3 regions of the Burkholderia arboris genome follow, and region 1 is predicted to be linked to each of the others. Evidence: predicted binding sites of a transcription regulator. Region 1 holds the regulator's gene; each other region holds the start of a gene.
What was found. Region 1 encodes FliA, which starts transcription of late flagellar genes. Its sites were predicted from a motif close to CTAAAGTTTNNNNNNNNNNNGCCGNTA; they were not measured.

Region 1 (5,991 bases):
CTGGTACTGGCGAGTCGACGCAACGTCGATTTCCGAATCGAAGTGACCGATGTTGCAGACGATCGCGTTGTGGCGCATCGCCTTCATGTGGTCATGGCCGATCACGTGGAAGTTGCCGGTGGCCGTCACGAAGATGTCGGCCTTGTCGGCTGCGTATTCCATCGTCACGACGCGGTAGCCTTCCATCGCCGCCTGCAGCGCGCAGATCGGATCGATTTCGGTGACCCACACGGTCGCGCCGAGGCCGCGCAGCGACTGCGCGCAGCCCTTGCCCACGTCGCCGTAGCCCGCGACGACCGCGACCTTGCCCGCGATCATCACGTCGGTCGCGCGCTTGATGCCGTCGACCAGCGACTCGCGGCAGCCGTACAGGTTGTCGAACTTCGACTTCGTGACCGAATCGTTCACGTTGAACGCCGGGAACGGCAGGCGGCCGTCCTTTTCCATCTGGTACAGGCGGTGCACGCCGGTCGTGGTTTCCTCGGTCACGCCCTTGATGTGCGCGAGGCGCTTCGAGTACCAGGTCGCGTCGATGTCGAGGTGCTTCGCGATCGACTTGTACAGCGCGACTTCTTCCTCGTTGGTCGGCTTCGCGATCACCGAACGGTCCTTCTCGGCCTTCGAGCCGAGGATCAGCAGCAGCGTTGCGTCGCCGCCGTCGTCCAGGATCATGTTCGCGAATTCGCCGTTCGGCCATTCGAAGATGCGGTGCGAGAACTCCCAGTATTCGTCGAGCGATTCGCCCTTGAACGCGAACACCGGCGTGCCGGCTTCGACGATCGCGGCCGCAGCGTGATCCTGCGTCGAGAAGATGTTGCACGACGCCCAGCGGACGTCCGCGCCGAGCGCCTTCAGCGTCTCGATCAGCACGCCCGTCTGGATCGTCATGTGCAGCGAACCGGCAATGCGCGCACCCTTCAGCGGCTGCTCTGCCTTGTATTCGTCGCGGATCTGCACGAGGCCCGGCATTTCGGTCTCGGCGATGTTGAGTTCCTTGCGGCCCCAGCCGGCCAGCGCCATGTCGGCGACGACGTAATCGTGGGAAGCCTTGGAATCGATAATGGCGTTCATCACGCCCTCCTTTCTAAAAAGTTTCTAGATTGGTGACGTGAGCGCCGTTCAGGAAGCGGGGCCGGCGCGACATCGCCGCACGGCTGCTTGGTGAAGCCTTCCGAGCCTGGCGGACACAGATGTCCGTCGCAACGCTCCTCGGAAAACGGAGGGGATTGTAGCAAATCGGCGCGCGGAATGCGCAAGCACCGCGCAACCCTGGCACGAGCGCGCGGCGTCGGCGCGCGCGGCCGTCAGCAAAGGGTCAGGATTCCGCGCCGACCCACGCCTGTTCGCGCAGCCGCGCACGCAGGCGCGCGACGGCCTGGCTGTGCAGCTGGCACACGCGCGACTCGCTCACTTCGAGCACCGCGCCGATCTCGCGCAGATTCAGACCCCGTTCGTAGTACAGCGACATCAGCAGCTTCTCGCGCTCCGGCAGCCGCTCGATCGCCTCGACGAGGGCCTCGCGCAGGTGCTCGTCGAGCAGCGCCGACAGCGGATCGGCGTGATCGACACGATAACGGTCGAGGAACGGCTCGTCGTCGGCCGCGCGGTCGAAATCCTCGTAGTAGATGAGCTGGCTACCGTGCAGGTCCTGCAGCATCCCCTGGTATTCGTCGAGCGGCATGTTCAGGTGTTCCGCGATCTCGGTCTCGCTCGCCGAGCGGCCGAGATGCTGCTCGACCTGGTGCACCGCGTGCTCGACCTCGCGCGACGTCTTGCGCAGGCTGCGCGGCAGCCAGTCGTTGCTGCGCAGCTCGTCGAGCATCGCGCCGCGGATGCGCTGCGTCGCGTAGGTCTCGAACTGCGCGCCCTGGTCTTCCTTGTAGCGGCCGGCCGCGTCCATCAGGCCGATCATGCCAGCCTGGATCAGGTCGTCGAGATCGACGCTCGCCGGCATCTTCGCGACGAGCTGCAGCCCGAGGCGGCGCACGAGCGGCGCGTATTGCGCGAGCACGTCGGCCTGGGACATCTTTCCTTGAGCGTTGTACATCATGGCTCTCTCCTTAGGCGCTCACGCGGCGTGTGCCGCGCCCGCCTCATACGACGGCTTGCCACCCGCGTGGACGGCGCGACCCGCACCCGAACGCGGGCGCATCGGCCAGTACAGCAGGTCCGCGGCAATCTGCCGGTAGTCGCGCGCGGCGGCCGACGACGGGAACGCATCGACCACCGCATGCGTCAGTTCGCGCGCATGCTCGACGAGCGGATCGGCGCTCACGCAACCCGCGTCGGCGATCGACACGGTCAGGTAGCGGCTCGCGACGCCCGCGAGGTTGTCGAAGGCGGTCTTCGCGTCCGCATGGCTGCCGACGTGATTGGTCAGCACGCGGAACTGCGCGAACGCATGCGCGAAATGCAGCCGCTTCATGCACGCGTACGCCTCGGTGATCGCCTGCGCGGCGACCCGCGTGACGACCAGCACGTCGTGCGCTTCGCGGGCGAGCGCCGAGAACGAACCGTCGGCGCCGAGCTGCGCGTCGACGAGGACGATATCGGCCGGGCCGTCGATGAAATCGCTCAGCTGCGCGTCGCTGTAGCCGGCCCGCGCGAGCCGCGCGGCGGCGCACAGGCCGAAGCCGGCCGCCACCCGCGTGCGCTCGCCGTCGCGCAGCCATGCGCCGGCCAGCGTCGCGCTGGCCGAGTGCACGTCGGCACGTTCGTCGACGACGAGCACGTCCTTGCCGAGCGATGCGAGCGCCGCCGCGAGGTTCACGATGGTGGACGTGCAGCCGACACCCGCCGGCCCGCCCGTCACCGCGACGATGCGCGACGCGCGCCCGGCGAGCAGGCGCCGCAGCCCTTCGGCCTGATCGATGATCCGTTTATCCAAATCGCACCTCGTGCAGCTCGGCAGTGGAACGTGCGGTCAATGCGGACAGCAGCGTCGGCATGTCCTCGTCCTGCGGCACGAAGGGCGAGCCGTCGCGCGGCACACAGAACGCGCTCTTCAGCAGGAATTTGGTCGACGCGACGTACAGGTTCTCCGGCACCTTCTGGCCGGTCGACACGTAGTGGATCGGCAGCTTGTAGCGGATCACCGTATCGAGCACGCCGCCGAGGTGGGTCGCCTCGTCGAGCTTCGTGAGGATGCAGCCGGCGAGGTCCGGGGATGCCGCATGCGGATGCTCGCCCGCGCTGCGGTACGCCTGCACGACTTCGTTGAGCGTGTCGCCGTGGCTCGTCGCGTTCAGCAGCAGCAGGCGCTGCACCGGAGTGTTCGCGCCGTGCAGCATCGCGATCTGGTCGGACACCGCGCGATCGCGCTGGCTCATCCCGATCGTGTCGATCAGCACGATGTGCTTGTTGCGCAGTTCGGACAGCGCGAGCGCGAGATCGCCCGCATCCTTCACCGCGTGGACCGGAACGCCGAGGATCTTGCCGAAGATGCGCAGCTGCTCGTGGCCGCCGATCCGGTAGCTGTCGGTGGTCAGCAGCGCGACCTTGCTCGCGCCGAAGCGCATCACGCAGCGCGCGGCCAGCTTCGCCGTGGTCGTCGTCTTGCCGACGCCCGTCGGCCCCATCAGCGCGAACACGCCGCCGCGCTCCATCAGCGCATCCTCGCTGTCGAGCACCGGCAGGTTCGACGCGAGCACCGACTGCGCCCATTCGGCAGCCTGCTCGAAAGTCTGCGCGCCGTCGCCGGACGGCAGGTTGTCGACCAGCATCCGCACGAGCTGCGCGGAGAAGCCGGCCGCAAACAGGTGCTTCGTCAGCGCGCCATGCACGGCGCTGCGACGCTGGCGGTCGTGCCACCTCAGGCTGTCGAACTGCTCTTCCATCATCCCGCGCAGCGCGCCGAGCTCCTGCATCACCGTGTCGTTGACGATCCGCTCGATGCGCGACTTCACCGCATCGGCCACCGCGGCGGCCGCATCGGCGGACAGGCGCGCGCGTTCGGCCGCCTTGGCAGCGGACGTGGCGCCCGTGTCGGGCGTGCGAGTCGCGGCGGCCGGGATCCGGCGCTCGGCGTCGCGCACGATGTCGCGCGCCCAGTCGGGCGGCGTCGTGCTGGCGGCGGCCTGCGGCGCGGGTGCGGGCTGCGGCGCGGCAGGCGCCTGCGCACGCGCGATCAGCGCGTCGCGCTGCTGCGTCAGGCGCTTCGCGTGCTCGACCAGCCACGGCGCGGGTTCGGAAGCGGCGGCCGGCGCTCCGGCGGCCGGCGCGGCGATCGACGGCGATGCCGCGTCCGCGTCGGGCAGCGAAGGATGCACGTCCAGCTCTTCCGCGTCAGCGCTCGCGCCGAACACGGACGAGAACACGTCCGGCAGCCCGCCTTCGCCGGCCGCGTACGGATTGATGGCCGGGCGAGCCGGGACGGCGCCCGGGCGCGACACGATGCCCGGCACGGCGGCCGCCGGCACGGATTCCGGCAGGCGCGGCGTGGCGAGGCGCGGGCGGGCGGCGGGGGGCGCCACCGCGGCGAGGTCCGAATCGGCGAGTGCAACGATTTCGACGCTGCCGTCATCGAGCGTGCGGTTCGACAGCACGACCGCGTCGGCGCCGAGTGCCTCGCGCACGAGACGAAGTGCGTCGCGGCTCGTTGCGCCGGTGAATTTGCGAATGTTCAAGCGGAACCCCCGATGACGTTAACGACTTTGATCGTGCGTGTGTCCGGCACTTCGGCATACGACAGCACTTTCAATTGCGGCAGGCTGCGGCGCAGGAAACGCGCGAGCATCGCGCGCAGCGCGTGCTGCACGAGCAGCACGGGCGGCAGCCCAAGATTTTGTTGACGCAGCATCGCTTGCTGCGTGCCGGTCAGAAGGTTGTGCGCGAGGCCGGGTTCGAGGCCCGGGTTCGCGCCGGTGGCGAGCGCCTGCGACAGCACGCGTTCCAGATTCGCGTCGAGGCCCATCACCTGCATTTCGCCGGCGCCCGGATACCACTGCTGCGTGATCGCACGGCCGAGCGCGAGCCGCACGGCGGCCGTGATCTCGAACGCATCGCCGCGGCCCGCATGCTCGGACACGGCCTCGAGAATCGTGCGCATGTCGCGGATCGGCACGCCTTCCTCGAGCAGGTTCTGCAGCACCTTCTGCAGCGTCGTCAGCGAGATCGTCTTCGGCACGAGGTCCTCGACGAGCGACGGTGCGTCCTTGCCGGTGCGCTCGACGAGCGCCTGCACTTCCTGGCGGCCGAGCAGCTCGGCCGCGTGCTGGACGACGAGATGGTTCAGGTGCGTCGCGACGACCGTGCTCGCGTCGACCACCGTGTAGCCGTACACCTGCGCCTGCTCGCGCAGCGCGACGTCGATCCACACGGCCGGCAGCCCGAACGCGGGATCCTGCGTGACGGCGCCCGGCAGCGCGGCCGTCACCTGGCCCGGGTTGATCGCGAGCCACTGGCCCGGGAACACTTCGCCGACGCCGATCTCGACGCCCTTCAGCGCGATCCGGTATGCGTTCGGCCGCAGTTCGAGGTTGTCGCGGATATGGATCACCGGCGGCAGGAAGCCGATTTCCTGCGCGAATTTCTTGCGGATGCTCTTGATCCGCTTGAGCAGCTCGCCGTCGCTGTTCTTGTCGACGAGCGGGATCAGCCGGTAGCCGACTTCGAGGCCGAGCGGGTCGATCAGCTGCACGTCGTCCCAGGTCGCCTCGTGGCTGTCGGACGGCAGCACGGCGGGCGGTGCGATGTCGCTCACGTCGCCGGCCGCCTTGCGGGCCGCCGCGCGCTTGGTCTGCGTGCGGGCCAGCCAGATCGCGCCGCCGCCGAGCCCGAGGAACGCGAAATGCGGCATCCCGGGGATCAGCCCCATGATCACGATGATCACGCCGGTGATCGCCAGCACGCGCGGGTTCGTGAACAGCTGGCCGGTGATCTGCGTGCCGATGTCCTCGTCGGTCGCGACGCGCGACACGATCACGCCGGCCGCGGTCGAGATCACGAGCGACGGGATCTGTGCGACGAGGCCGTCGCCGATCGTCAGCAGCG
Region 2 (5,991 bases), 400 kb from region 1:
GACTTGAAGCCGACCGTGTTCGCGTTCGCGATGTTGTTGCCGATCACGTCGAGCGCGTTCGAGGCGCCGGCGAGGCCGCTCAGACCCTGTTGATAACCCATTTCGGTCTCCGTTTCGAGAAAGCTCGATCAGTTGGTGGTGGTGTCGCCGGACGAGGACGAAGATGCCGTGGACGACTTGATGTTCGGGAAGATCGACGCGACCTGGGTGAGGCCCACCGTCGTGCCGTTCGACAGCACGAGCCCCGCCGTGCCGTCCGCCTGCTTGACCACGCTCTGCACCTGTGCGGCCGCGAGCGTCGTGGCCACCTGCGGCGTGCCCTTGCTGTCGGTGTAGGTCGCGCTGACCGTGTACTTGCCGTCCGGCAGCGCATTGCCGGCCGTATCGGTCGGCGTCCAGTTGAACGGCACGGTGCCGGCCGACTGCGCGCCCGCGTTGATCGTGTTCACGACGGTGCCCGCCGAGTTCTTCACGGTGATCGTCAGGTTCGACACCGAGCTCGCGAGCGACACGCCGAACGGCGACGCCGCGCCGCTCTTCACCGCGACCGAATTGCCCGGCGCGAGCACGTTCGTGCCGATCAGCAGCGCAGCCTGCGTCTGCTGGCCGGCTGCGAGCTGCGTCGACAGCGACGTGAGCGACGTGTTCAGCTGCGCGATGCCGCTCACCGTGTTGATCTGCGCGAGCTGCGACGTCATCTGCGAGCTGTCGACCGGGCTGGTCGGATCCTGGTTCTGCAGCTGCGTGACGAGCAGCTTCAGGAACGTCGCCTGCAGGTCGCTCGCCGACGTGCCGTTGGTCGACGACACGTTGTTGGTGTTCATCGTGTCGGTCGGCAGGTTCGACACGTTGGTGCCGTTGCCGCCGATCGTCGTGTTGGAGGAAGTCATCCTGGGTGGCCTTCTGTCGGAACTGTCGAGTCTGTAAGGTCGGTCGGCGTGCGGCTTACGAGCCGATCGTCAGCGTCTTGAGCATCAGCGTCTTCGCGGTGTTCAGCGTCTCGACGTTGGCCTGGTACGAGCGCGACGCCGAGATCATGTTCACCATTTCCTGCACCGGATCGACGTTCGGCATCTGCACGTAGCCGTTCGCGTCGGCGGCCGGGTTCGCCGGGTCGTAGGTCGACTTCATCGGCGACGGGTCGTCCATCACCTTCGTCACGCGCACGCCGCCCACGCCCTGGCCGGACGCGGTGCGCGCGCCGCCGATCGGGTCGGTCGCGAACACGACCTGCTTGGCCTTGTACGGCTTGCCGTCGGGGCCGGTGGCGCTGTCGGCGTTCGCGAGGTTCGACGCGGTGACGTTCAGACGCTGCGATTGCGCGGACAACGCCGAACCGGCGACGCCGAAGATGTTCATCAACGAAGGCATGGTGGCTCCTGGTGCTTGTGCTCGGGTTCGGTGGCGCTTACGAGTTCGTCGAGATCGCGGCGATCATCGCCTTGATCTGCTGGGTCATCACGGTCATCCCGGTTTCGTAGTGCAGCGCGTTGTTCGCGAACTGCACGCGCTCGACGTCGAGATCGACCGTGTTGCCGTCGAGCGACGGCTGCAGCGGCATCCGGTACTGCGCGCGGCCGTAGTCGTCCGACGGGCCGCCCGTCGGGATCAGCCTCGCGGTGCCGGCCATGTGGCCCGCCGCCGTCGACACCATCGACATGCCGCTCGTCACGCCGGCCGGCTGCGCCATCGGCAGTTGCCCGGCGTTGCTCGGCGCCAGGCCGCCGCCCGTCTGCTTCAGCGAGCGCGCGAGCGTCGACGCGAAATCGACGTCGCGGGCCTGGTAGCCGGGCGTGTCGGCGTTCGCGATGTTCGACGACAGCAGTTCCTGCCGGTAGGCGCGCACGTCGAGCGCCTGGCGGCCGAACGCGAATTCCGCATCGAGTTTGTCCAGCATGTGTGCGTCTCTCCGTATGAAGCGCTGCACGCCCCTCGCGCCGGATGGCGACCCAAGAGGCTTTTTTCCATGACAGCGATGGTAGGCGCGGGACGCAACCGGCAATCGGGCGAATAACGCGGCAAAGGCCCCCTCTATTCATCGTTTGCGCGACGGCCCGGCTCCCTAGAATGCAAAGCGGATCAACGGATCGAGGACACGGCGATGACTGGCAGCGCACTTCGCGACAGGAACGGGCGGCTCGCGCACGTCCGGCGTGCGGTTGCGCTCGCCGCGGCGCTGTGGATCGCCGCCCCTGCGGTACAGGCGGACGACGGGATGATCGTGATTCCCGGACGCGGCGAGACGGCCGAAACCGCGCTCGCGCACGCCAATGCGGCGAATGGCGGACCGTTCGGCGGGAATGCGGGCGTGGCTTCGGGAGCGGGCATCGCGCCGGAAGCGGGTCGCGCGGCGTCGGGCGCAGGTGCCGCGGCCGGCGCGGCCGCCGCCGGTTACGCGGCGCAACCGGCCGGCGCGATGGTCGTGACGACCGTCCCGCCGCCGGCGCCAGCCCCCGCGTACGCAGCCGCCCGCGCGAACGCCGGCTATCGCGCGCAGCCGCGCGTGGCCGACCCCGCCGCAATCGCGACGGTCGTCGCCGGCACCGCCGAGCCCGCGTCGAACGTTCGGCCGGCACCACCGTCGGCAGCCGTCGCACGCGTGGTGGCGGCCCGCGCCGCGTCAGCCGCGCCGGCGCCGCGAGCAACGGCGGTTTCCGCGAACCCGGCTGCGGCGGCTTCCGCGGCCCAGCCCGCGACGCCGCCCGGCCAGCAGGATCCCGAGACGATCCGCCGCGCGGCCCTCGCATTCCTGCAGCAGCAGATCGCCGGCCTGCCCGGCAAGACCACCGCGACGGTCACGACCGCGTTTCCGCGCGGGCTCGTCGCGTGCACGACACTCGAGCCGTTCCTGCCGACCGGCGCGCGCCTGTGGGGCCGCACGACGGTCGGCGTGCGCTGCGCGGGCGAGCGGCCGTGGACCGTCTACCTGCAGGCGAAGGTCACCGTGCAGGCCACCTACTACGTCGCCGCGCGCCAGATCGCGCCCGGCGAGCCGCTCTCCGCGGCCGACCTGGTTGCCCGCGACGGCGACCTGACGGTCATGCCGCTCGCGGTGATCACCGATCCGGCGCAGGCGATCGGCTCGACCGCGCTCGCGCGCATCTCGGCCGGGCTGCCGCTGCGGCAGGACATGCTGAAGAGCGCGGCGTCGGTCTCGGCCGGCCAGACGGTGCGGGTCGTCGCGGCCGGGCCCGGTTTCACGATTTCAGCCGAGGGCAGCGTGCTCGCGAATGCGGCGCCGGGCCAGTCGGTAAGGGTGCGGATGGCGGCGGGCCAGATCGTCACGGCGATCGTCAAGGACGCCGGAACCGTGGAAATTCCGCTGTAGGGACGGATCACGCCGCAAGAATGTAAAGAATTGTTTATTCGGAGCATTTCGGGCTCGCGATGCTAAAGTTCGGGCCGACCCGGCCGTTATCTGGGTCAAACCGTACAGGAAACCCATCGTGAAGATCGATTCCACTCCGAACCCGAGCCCCCTTGCGCCGACCGGCAACGGCGCGACCCGTGCGCAATCCGGCACGGCCCAGTCGTCCGCACCGGCGGCCGACGCAGGATCGACCGGCGGCGACACGACCGTGAACCTGTCGGGTCTGTCCGGCCAGCTGCGTTCGATATCCGCGTCGGGCAACGCCGATATCGACACGGGCCTGGTCCAGTCGATCAAGGACGCGCTGAACAACGGCACGCTGACGATCGACGCGAACAAGATTGCCGACGGCGTATTGAACACCGCCCGCGAGCTGCTGCAGCAACAGCGCCCGCAGGGTAACTAAGCCGGCCTCGCGGCCGGTTCCACCGGTTTGCCGGCGCGCGCCACCGCGTGCACCGGCGCGACGAGCATGACGCGATGAGAGAAGAGCTGCTGGCCACGGTCAACGACGAACATGCGACGATCGAAGCGTTCGCGTCCCTGCTCGTCTACGAGGAAAAGGCGCTGACGACGGCCGAGCCGCTCGAGATGCTGCCCGGGATCGTCGAAAAGAAGAGCGAACTGATCGACCGGCTCGCGCAGCTCGAACGCACGCGCGACACGCAGCTCTCCGCGCTCGGTTTTCCGGCCGGCAAGAAAGGCATGGACCAGGCTGCCGAGCGCGATGCGCGCCTCGCCGGCCGCTGGCAACTGCTGCAACAGGCCGCCGAACGCGCGCGCCAGGCCAACGCGAACAACGGGATGCTGATCCGGATCCGGATGGACTACAACGAGCGCGCGCTCGCGGTACTGCGCTCGGCGCCCGCACCGGCCGGCGTCTACGGTCCGGACGGGCGCGTCTCGGCGCTGACGCGCTGACCGGCCGGCTCCGCCGCCACCGCACCAACCGCCTCCCGCCGCCGTCCGCGGCATTTCAGGTTTCGACAGACCGGGCCCGAGCCCGGCACTCACGGTCCCTTCCGATACACGGCCGCGCAGCCGCGCCGCCGTCCCGTCACAACAATCAGAAGAGGGCCGCATGTCTTGTTTCCGCATTCCGTTGTCATCCCGTGTCGTTGCCGTTTCCGCCGTCGCGGCGCTCGGCGCCGCACTGACGCTCCCCGCCGCCCATGCCGCCGGCTCCGCGCCGCTGCCCACGCCGACGGGCAACATGTCGTTGTCGCCGGCCGGCCCCGACGTCGCGCCGCCGGCCGCTTCGAGTGCGCCTGGCGCGTCACTGCGCGCAGCGCGACGCGGGTCCGACACCTACACGTACCTGCGCTGCTGGTACCGGATCGACGCGGATCCGCTGAAGCCCGCCGCGACCTACGAATGGGCGCGCGACCCCGCCAGCGGCGACTGGTATCGCGTGCCCGGCTACTGGTGGGCCGACGGCGTCACGCAGTGGAAGAACATGTTCTACAGCACGACGTCGCAGGACACGCTCGCCGACGTGTGCCGCAAGACGCTGGCGGCGAAAGGCATCCAGTCCGGCCTCACGCAGGCGGTCGCGGCCAACAACGCGCTGTCGTTCAACTACACGGTATGGACCATCGATGCCGCGCAGCAGGACGCGCGCGTCAACAAGCTGATCGTGTTCGGCGACAGCCTGTCCGACACCCAGAACATGTTCAACGCGAGCCAGTGGAAGCTGCCGAACGGCACGAGCTGGCATGCGGGGCGCTTCAGCAACGGCCCGGTGTGGGCCGAATATCTCGCGAACGCGCTGCGGCTGCCGTTCTACAACTGGGCGATCGGCGGTGCGGCAACCGACCAGCACCTCGTCGTGCCGGGCCTCGTGCAGCAGATCGACTCGTGGCGCGAATACATGGAGCGCGCACCGGACTACCGGCCGGCCAACACGCTGTTCGCGGTGTTCGCGGGCGGCAACGATCTCGTGAACTACGGGCGCTCGCCCGAGCAGGCGGCGAATGCGGTGCGCGACAGCCTCGAACGGCTCGCCGCGGCCGGCGCGACGCGGATCATGCTCGTCACGCTGCCCGACGTGTCGCGCGCGCCGGTGTTCGCGACCCGCGCCGACACGGCGAGCGTCGCCGCGCAGGTCAAGGACTACAACCGGCGCCTCGCCGACGCGGCCGCCGCGCTGCGCGCCCGCTACGGCGCGACGCTGCGGCTCGAGGTGTTCGACGCGTATGCGCTGTTCGACGACCTGCTGAGCCATCCTGCCACATTCGGCTTCGACGACGCGAAGCGCTCGTGCCTCGACATTCCGAAACCGTCGTCGCTCACCTACATGGCCGCACAGACGCCGCGTGCGGACTGTCGCGATCCGGCGCGCTTCGTGTTCTGGGACACGCTGCACCCGACGACGCGTACGCACGCGTGGCTCGCCGAGCAGATCGCGCCGTTCGTGCGCGCGCGCCTGCTGAACTGATCGACGCGGGCGGCTGCGCTTACAACAGCGGACACGCGGTGACCTGCGTGCCGCGCTCCACGCACAGCCGCTCGTAGTCGCGCAGGTACGCGCGCTCGCCATCGTCGAGCAGGTCGAGATCGATCAGGTCCCAGTCGTAGCCGACCGTCACGATGTTCTCGAAGGTCACGGTGTCCGGCTGCGC
Region 3 (5,991 bases), 360 kb from region 1:
GGCCGGCGCGAGTGCGGCCGCCAGACGCGCCTGCGGTTCGCGCATCAGCGCGGCGAGCGGACGCTGGCCGGCCAGCCACTGCGCGAGATGGGATTCATAGAAGAGGCCGCTTTCGCTCACGGCCTGCGCAAGCGCCGCACGCAACGCCATAACCGGCGGCGGCGCGGCCGCATCGCGCGCAGCCGCGGCAGACGACGCCTCGGCGGAAGCCGGTGTGGACGGCGCCGCCGGACCGGAGGCGGCCGGCATGCGCGCCGGCACGGCCGTATCGGTCAGCAGCACGGTCGGATCGGCCAGCAACGGCACACGACCGGCGAGCGCCGGCGTCGCGTCGCCGCCCGAGCGCGAGATCGCGTCGAGCACGCGCCCGACATCGGACAGTGCGGTCTGCGTGGAAGCGGGTGGCGCGGCGGGCGGACTGCCGGCCGGCGGCGCGGACGACGCGCCGGCGCCCGGCGTGCCGACCTGCGAGGTCGCGCCGCCGCCGGCGGGCGCCGACACGGTGCCGGTCAGCAGGCTGTCGAGGCGGCTCGCCAGCAGCGCAGCCGCAACGGAGTCGATACCGGTCATGATCGGAGCCTGCTCACCTTAGGGTCTGTTTGCAGATGGAACGCACATGCGTTGCCACGAGAACGGCCGTGCGCGACGCCGCGACTACCGGCGTATTCGCCAGGAGCGCAACGTGGCGAGCGGCCGTTCTCGTGGCAACCCCAAATCAGGAAATCATTCCACGGGAATGCCCGAAATCGCCCGCATGGCGGCGTCGTTCGTCCCTTGTTCGGCTCGGCCAAACGGCGCTCATCACTCCTTGCCCTGCGAGCGGTTTCGGGCATTCGCATGTGCGCTCCATCTGCAAACAGACCCGACCCATCGTTGCGAATCCGGGCGCGGCACGCCGGTGCCGCCCGCGGGAACAGTGCGCGCCGCGTGCGGCAACGGGCCCGGGCCGCGTCGCGCCCGTCTCCCCGGAAAACGGCCCTACCCGCGCGCGCGGTAGAGATCGGTCAATACCTTGGTCGAACGCCGTGCCTCGAACAGCGCGGACAGCCGCGCGACGTCCGGGCTCGCGAGATCGCGGATCGCGGCGTCGTCGGCCAGGATGCGGCGGATCAGGTCGAGCTTGCGGCCGAGATCCGATTCGTCGAGTGCGACGCCCGGATCGGCCTCCTTGAGCCCGTCGACGAGCTGCATGAATTCGGCCTGCAACCCCGGCAACGCGCTCCAGTCCGCGCCGCGCGCGGCGCACAGCATGCGGCCCGACACGGCGGCGAGCGCCTCGTAACGTGCGAAGTATTCGGCCTTGCGATTCATCGTGACGCTTCCACTGCCTGTTGCGCGGCCATCCGCGCGACTTCCGGGGCGATGCCCGTCCATGCTTCCTCGAGCGTGGCGAGCAGCCCGTCGACCTCGACCAGCATCGCGTCGTTCGCCTGCGCGTTCGCTTCCAGCAGACGCCGGCCGATATACGCATACAGCGCATCGAGCCGGTCCGCGATCTCGCCGCCCGCGTCGCGGTTCAGCGATGCCTGCAGCCCGCTCTCGACGATCCGGATCGCCTTGCCGATCGCTTCGCCGCGCCCGGACACGTTGTCCTGCTGCAAATGCATGCGGGCCAGCGCAATCGCCTGCCGCGCGCCCTGGTACAGCATCGCGATCAGCCGGTGCGGGGAGGCGCCCATCACCCCCGTCTCGACGCCGACACGCGCGTATGCATTGGCTCCAGCGTGTCCTGGGGAAAACATGCGCATCTCCTTGTTATGCCTTGGCTATACGGGAGCCGCCGCCGTGCATCGCACGACGCGGCCTTCACACCGGAGTTATCGGAAGGGAATTGAAAAGCTTTAGGTGCGCGGCGCGTGCCGCCGGGCAAGCGATACCGGCCTGCCGCCCCTGTCCGGGAGGCGGTCGACCGCCCCTATGAACCGCCGCCGGATAGCCTTCCCCGGATGCCCGTCGCGTCACACCGACATCTGCATGATGTCGTTGTAAGCGCTCACTAGCTTGTTGCGGACCTGAAGCCCGAACTGGAAGCCGATGTTGGCTTTCTGCATGTCGACCATCACGTCGTTCAGCGACACGTTCGGCGCGCCGACTTCGAACGCCTTCGCCTCGCCGAGCGCGTGCTGCTGGTCGCCGCTGATCTTGTCGAGCGACGCCTTCATCGCGCTCGCGAACGTGCCGGCCGTCGCCGCGCCCGAACCGGCAAGCGCTGCCGTCGGGCTCGCGACGCCGCCGGACGCCTGCGCGGCCATCGACTGCATCTGTTGCAACACCGAACCGATTCCGCTGACGTTCGCAGTCATGCTGTCCCCAGACTTAGAGAAGAGACCCGGACGGGCCGGGCGATCCGCCGGCGCCGCACCACGCGCACCATGCCGGATCGCGAAAAAGGATAGCAGCGCGCCGCGCGTCAAAGCCGAGAAAGTACGGGGGAAACCCCGCTCTTTTCGGTCGATCGGAGTACGGCCCGAATCACGATAATCGCATCGTGTCATTGTCCGCCCGCTCGTCCGAGCGAGCTCAGTCGTCCCGCTCCGGAGAAACTCGACGCATGGATTCGCAGGCCAACTCGCTGATCAACCCAGACGCCCGCGCGGGCCTCGCCAGCCCGGCGCCCGGCGCCGCCGCGGCCGCCGCGTTGCCGGGCGCGGGTGGCGCAGGCGCAGACTTCGGGCTGGGCGGCTTCGCGGAACGCATTCCCGGCATCTCGCGGATGAAGGGCAACCCGAAGCTGCCGTTCGTGATCGCCGTCGCGCTCGCGATCGCCGCGATCACCGCCCTCGTGCTGTGGAGCCGGGCGCCCGACTACCGCGTGCTGTACAGCAACCTGTCGGACCGCGACGGCGGCGCGATCATTGCCGCGCTCCAGCAGGCAAACGTTCCCTACAAGTTCGCCGATGCTGGCGGCGCGATCCTCGTGCCGTCGAACCAGGTGCATGAAACGCGCCTGAAGCTCGCCGCGATGGGGCTGCCGAAGGGCGGCTCGGTCGGCTTCGAGCTGATGGACAACCAGAAATTCGGCATCAGCCAGTTCGCCGAGCAGATCAATTACCAGCGTGCGCTCGAAGGCGAGCTGCAGCGCACCATCGAATCGATCAATGCCGTGCGCGGCGCGCGCGTGCATCTCGCGATCCCGAAGCCGTCGGTCTTCGTGCGCGACAAGGAAGCGCCGAGCGCGTCGGTGTTCGTCGACCTCTATCCGGGCCGCGTGCTCGACGAGGGCCAGGTCCAGGCGATCACGCGGATGGTGTCGTCCGGCGTGCCCGACATGCCCGCGAAGAACGTGACGATCGTCGACCAGGACGGCAACCTGCTGACCCAGACCGCGTCCGCCTCCGGCCTCGACGCGAGCCAGCTCAAATATGTGCAGCAGGTCGAGCACAACACGCAAAAGCGCATCGACGCGATCCTCGCGCCGATCTTCGGCACCGGCAACGCACGCTCGCAGGTCAGCGCGGACCTCGATTTCTCGAAGATCGAGCAGACCTCGGAAAGCTACGGCCCGAACGGCAATCCGCAGCAATCCGCGATCCGCAGCCAGCAGACCAGCAGCGCGACCGAACTCGCGCAGGGCGGCGCGTCGGGCGTGCCGGGCGCGCTGTCGAACACGCCGCCGCAGCCGGCGTCCGCGCCGGTCGTCGCCGGCAACGGCCAGAACGGGCCGCAGACGACGCCGGTCAGCGACCGCAAGGACCAGACGACCAACTACGAAGTCGACAAGACGATCCGCCACCTCGAACAGCCGATGGGCAGCGTGAAGCGGCTGTCGGTCGCGGTCGTCGTCAACTACCAGCCGGTCGCCGACGCGAAGGGCCACGTGACGATGCAGCCGCTGCCGCCCGCCAAGCTCGCGCAGGTCGAACAGCTCGTGAAGGACGCGATGGGCTACGACGAGAAGCGCGGCGACTCGGTGAACGTCGTGAACAGCGCGTTCTCGACCGTGAGCGACCCGTACGCCGACCTGCCGTGGTGGCGCCAGCCCGACATGATCGCGATGGCGAAGGAAGCCGCGAAGTGGCTCGGCATCGCGGCAGCCGCGGCAGCGCTCTACTTCATGTTCGTGCGCCCGGCGATGCGCCGCGCGTTCCCGCCGCCCGAGCCGGCCGCGCCGGCGCTCGCGGCGCCGGAAGATCCGGTCGCGCTCGACGGCCTGCCCGCGCCGGTCAGGACGGAGGAGCCCGACCCGATGCTGCTCGGCTTCGAAACCGAGAAGAACCGCTACGAACGCAACCTCGACTACGCACGCACGATCGCCCGCCAGGATCCGAAGATCGTCGCTACCGTCGTGAAGAACTGGGTGTCCGATGAACGCTGAAGGCTTGACCAAGAGCGCGCTGCTGCTGATGTCGATCGGCGAGGAAGAAGCCGCGCAGGTATTCAAGTTCCTCGCGCCGCGCGAGGTCCAGAAGATCGGCGCCGCGATGGCCGCGTTGAAGAACGTCACGCGCGAGCAGGTCGAGGACGTGCTGCAGGAGTTCGCGAAGGAAGCCGAGCAGCACACCGCGCTGTCGCTCGATTCGAGCGACTACATCCGCTCGGTGCTGACGAAGGCGCTCGGCGAGGACAAGGCCGGCGTGCTGATCGACCGCATCCTGCAGGGCAGCGACACGAGCGGCATCGAGGGCCTGAAGTGGATGGACTCGGGCGCCGTGGCCGAGCTGATCAAGAACGAGCATCCGCAGATCATCGCGACGATCCTCGTGCACCTCGACCGCGACCAGGCGTCGGAAATCGCCTCGTGCTTCACCGAACGGCTGCGTAACGACGTGATGCTGCGGATCGCGACGCTCGACGGCATCCAGCCGGCCGCGCTGCGCGAACTCGACGACGTGCTGACGGGCCTGCTGTCCGGCAGCGACAACCTGAAGCGCAGCCCGATGGGCGGCATCCGCACCGCGGCCGAGATCCTGAACTTCATGACGAGCGTGCACGAGGAAGGCGTGCTCGAAAGCGTGCGCCAGTACGACGCCGATCTCGCGCAGAAGATCGTCGACCAGATGTTCGTGTTCGAGAACCTGCTCGACCTCGAGGATCGCGCGATCCAGATGGTGCTCAAGGAAGTCGAGTCGGAAACGCTGATCATCGCGCTGAAGGGCGCGCCGCCCGCGCTGCGCCAGAAGTTCCTCGCGAACATGTCGCAACGCGCGGCCGAACTGCTCGCCGAGGATCTCGACGCGCGCGGCCCGGTGCGCGTGTCCGAAGTCGAGACGCAGCAGCGCCGCATCCTGCAGATCGTGCGCAACCTCGCCGAGAGCGGCCAGATCGCGATCGGCGGCAAGGCGGAAGACGCGTATGTCTGATTCGGCGAGCGATCGCGTGGGCACCCTCACCGCATACCAGCGGTGGGAGATGGCGTCGTTCGACCCGCCGCCGCCCCCGCCGCCGCCCGACGACGCGGCGGCCGCTGCCGCCGCGCTCGCCGAGGAACTGCAGCGCGTGCGCGATGCCGCGCACGCCGAAGGCCATGCGGCCGGCCACGTCGAAGGCCAGGCGCTCGGCTACCAGGCCGGTTTCGAGCAGGGCCGCGAACAGGGTTTCGAGGCCGGCCAGGCCGACGCGCGCGAACAGGCTGCGCAGCTCGCGGCGCTCGCCGCGTCGTTCCGCGAAGCCGTATCGACCGTCGAACACGATCTCGCGTCCGACATCGCGCAACTCGCGCTCGACATCGCACAGCAGGTCGTGCGCCAGCACGTGAAGCATGACCCGGCCGCGCTGGTCGCGGCCGTGCGCGACGTGCTCGCGGCCGAGCCCGCACTGTCCGGCGCACCGCATCTCGCGGTGAATCCGGCCGACCTGCCCGTCGTCGAAGCCTATCTGCAGGACGATCTCGATACGCTCGGCTGGAACGTGCGCACCGATGCGTCGATCGAGCGCGGCGGCTGCCGCGCGCACGCCGCGACCGGCGAGGTCGATGCGACGCTGTCCACGCGCTGGCAGCGCGTCGCCGCCGCGATCGGCAAGGTGAGCACGTGGTGACGCGGCCGCCCGAGG

Region 2: the regulator FliA is predicted to act here: its motif matches at 3,391-3,417, upstream of flgM (flagellar biosynthesis anti-sigma factor FlgM).
Region 3: the regulator FliA is predicted to act here: its motif matches at 1,819-1,845, upstream of fliS (flagellar export chaperone FliS).

The regions. Positions count from the first base shown of each region.
Region 1 is NZ_CP109821.1:242,519-248,509, reverse strand. Features, by position in the region: gene ahcY (adenosylhomocysteinase) at 1-1,071, opposite strand, end outside; S-adenosyl-L-homocysteine riboswitch at 1,104-1,217, opposite strand; gene OHZ10_RS01145 (RNA polymerase sigma factor FliA) at 1,316-2,050, opposite strand; gene OHZ10_RS01140 (flagellar biosynthesis protein FlhG) at 2,069-2,887, opposite strand; gene flhF (flagellar biosynthesis protein FlhF) at 2,880-4,625, opposite strand; gene flhA (flagellar biosynthesis protein FlhA) at 4,622-5,991, opposite strand, start outside.
Region 2 is NZ_CP109821.1:3,494,864-3,500,854, forward strand. Features, by position in the region: gene flgE (flagellar hook protein FlgE) at 1-101, opposite strand, end outside; gene OHZ10_RS16380 (flagellar hook assembly protein FlgD) at 129-890, opposite strand; gene flgC (flagellar basal body rod protein FlgC) at 946-1,371, opposite strand; gene flgB (flagellar basal body rod protein FlgB) at 1,409-1,897, opposite strand; gene flgA (flagellar basal body P-ring formation chaperone FlgA) at 2,102-3,328, shown strand; gene flgM (flagellar biosynthesis anti-sigma factor FlgM) at 3,447-3,776, shown strand; gene OHZ10_RS16405 (flagella synthesis protein FlgN) at 3,851-4,291, shown strand; gene OHZ10_RS16410 (SGNH/GDSL hydrolase family protein) at 4,452-5,807, shown strand; gene OHZ10_RS16415 (M24 family metallopeptidase) at 5,827-5,991, opposite strand, start outside.
Region 3 is NZ_CP109821.1:3,535,629-3,541,619, forward strand. Features, by position in the region: gene OHZ10_RS16575 (flagellar hook-length control protein FliK) at 1-570, opposite strand, end outside; gene OHZ10_RS16580 (flagellar protein FliT) at 979-1,311, opposite strand; gene fliS (flagellar export chaperone FliS) at 1,308-1,742, opposite strand; gene fliE (flagellar hook-basal body complex protein FliE) at 1,959-2,303, opposite strand; gene fliF (flagellar basal-body MS-ring/collar protein FliF) at 2,552-4,315, shown strand; gene fliG (flagellar motor switch protein FliG) at 4,305-5,300, shown strand; gene fliH (flagellar assembly protein FliH) at 5,293-5,976, shown strand.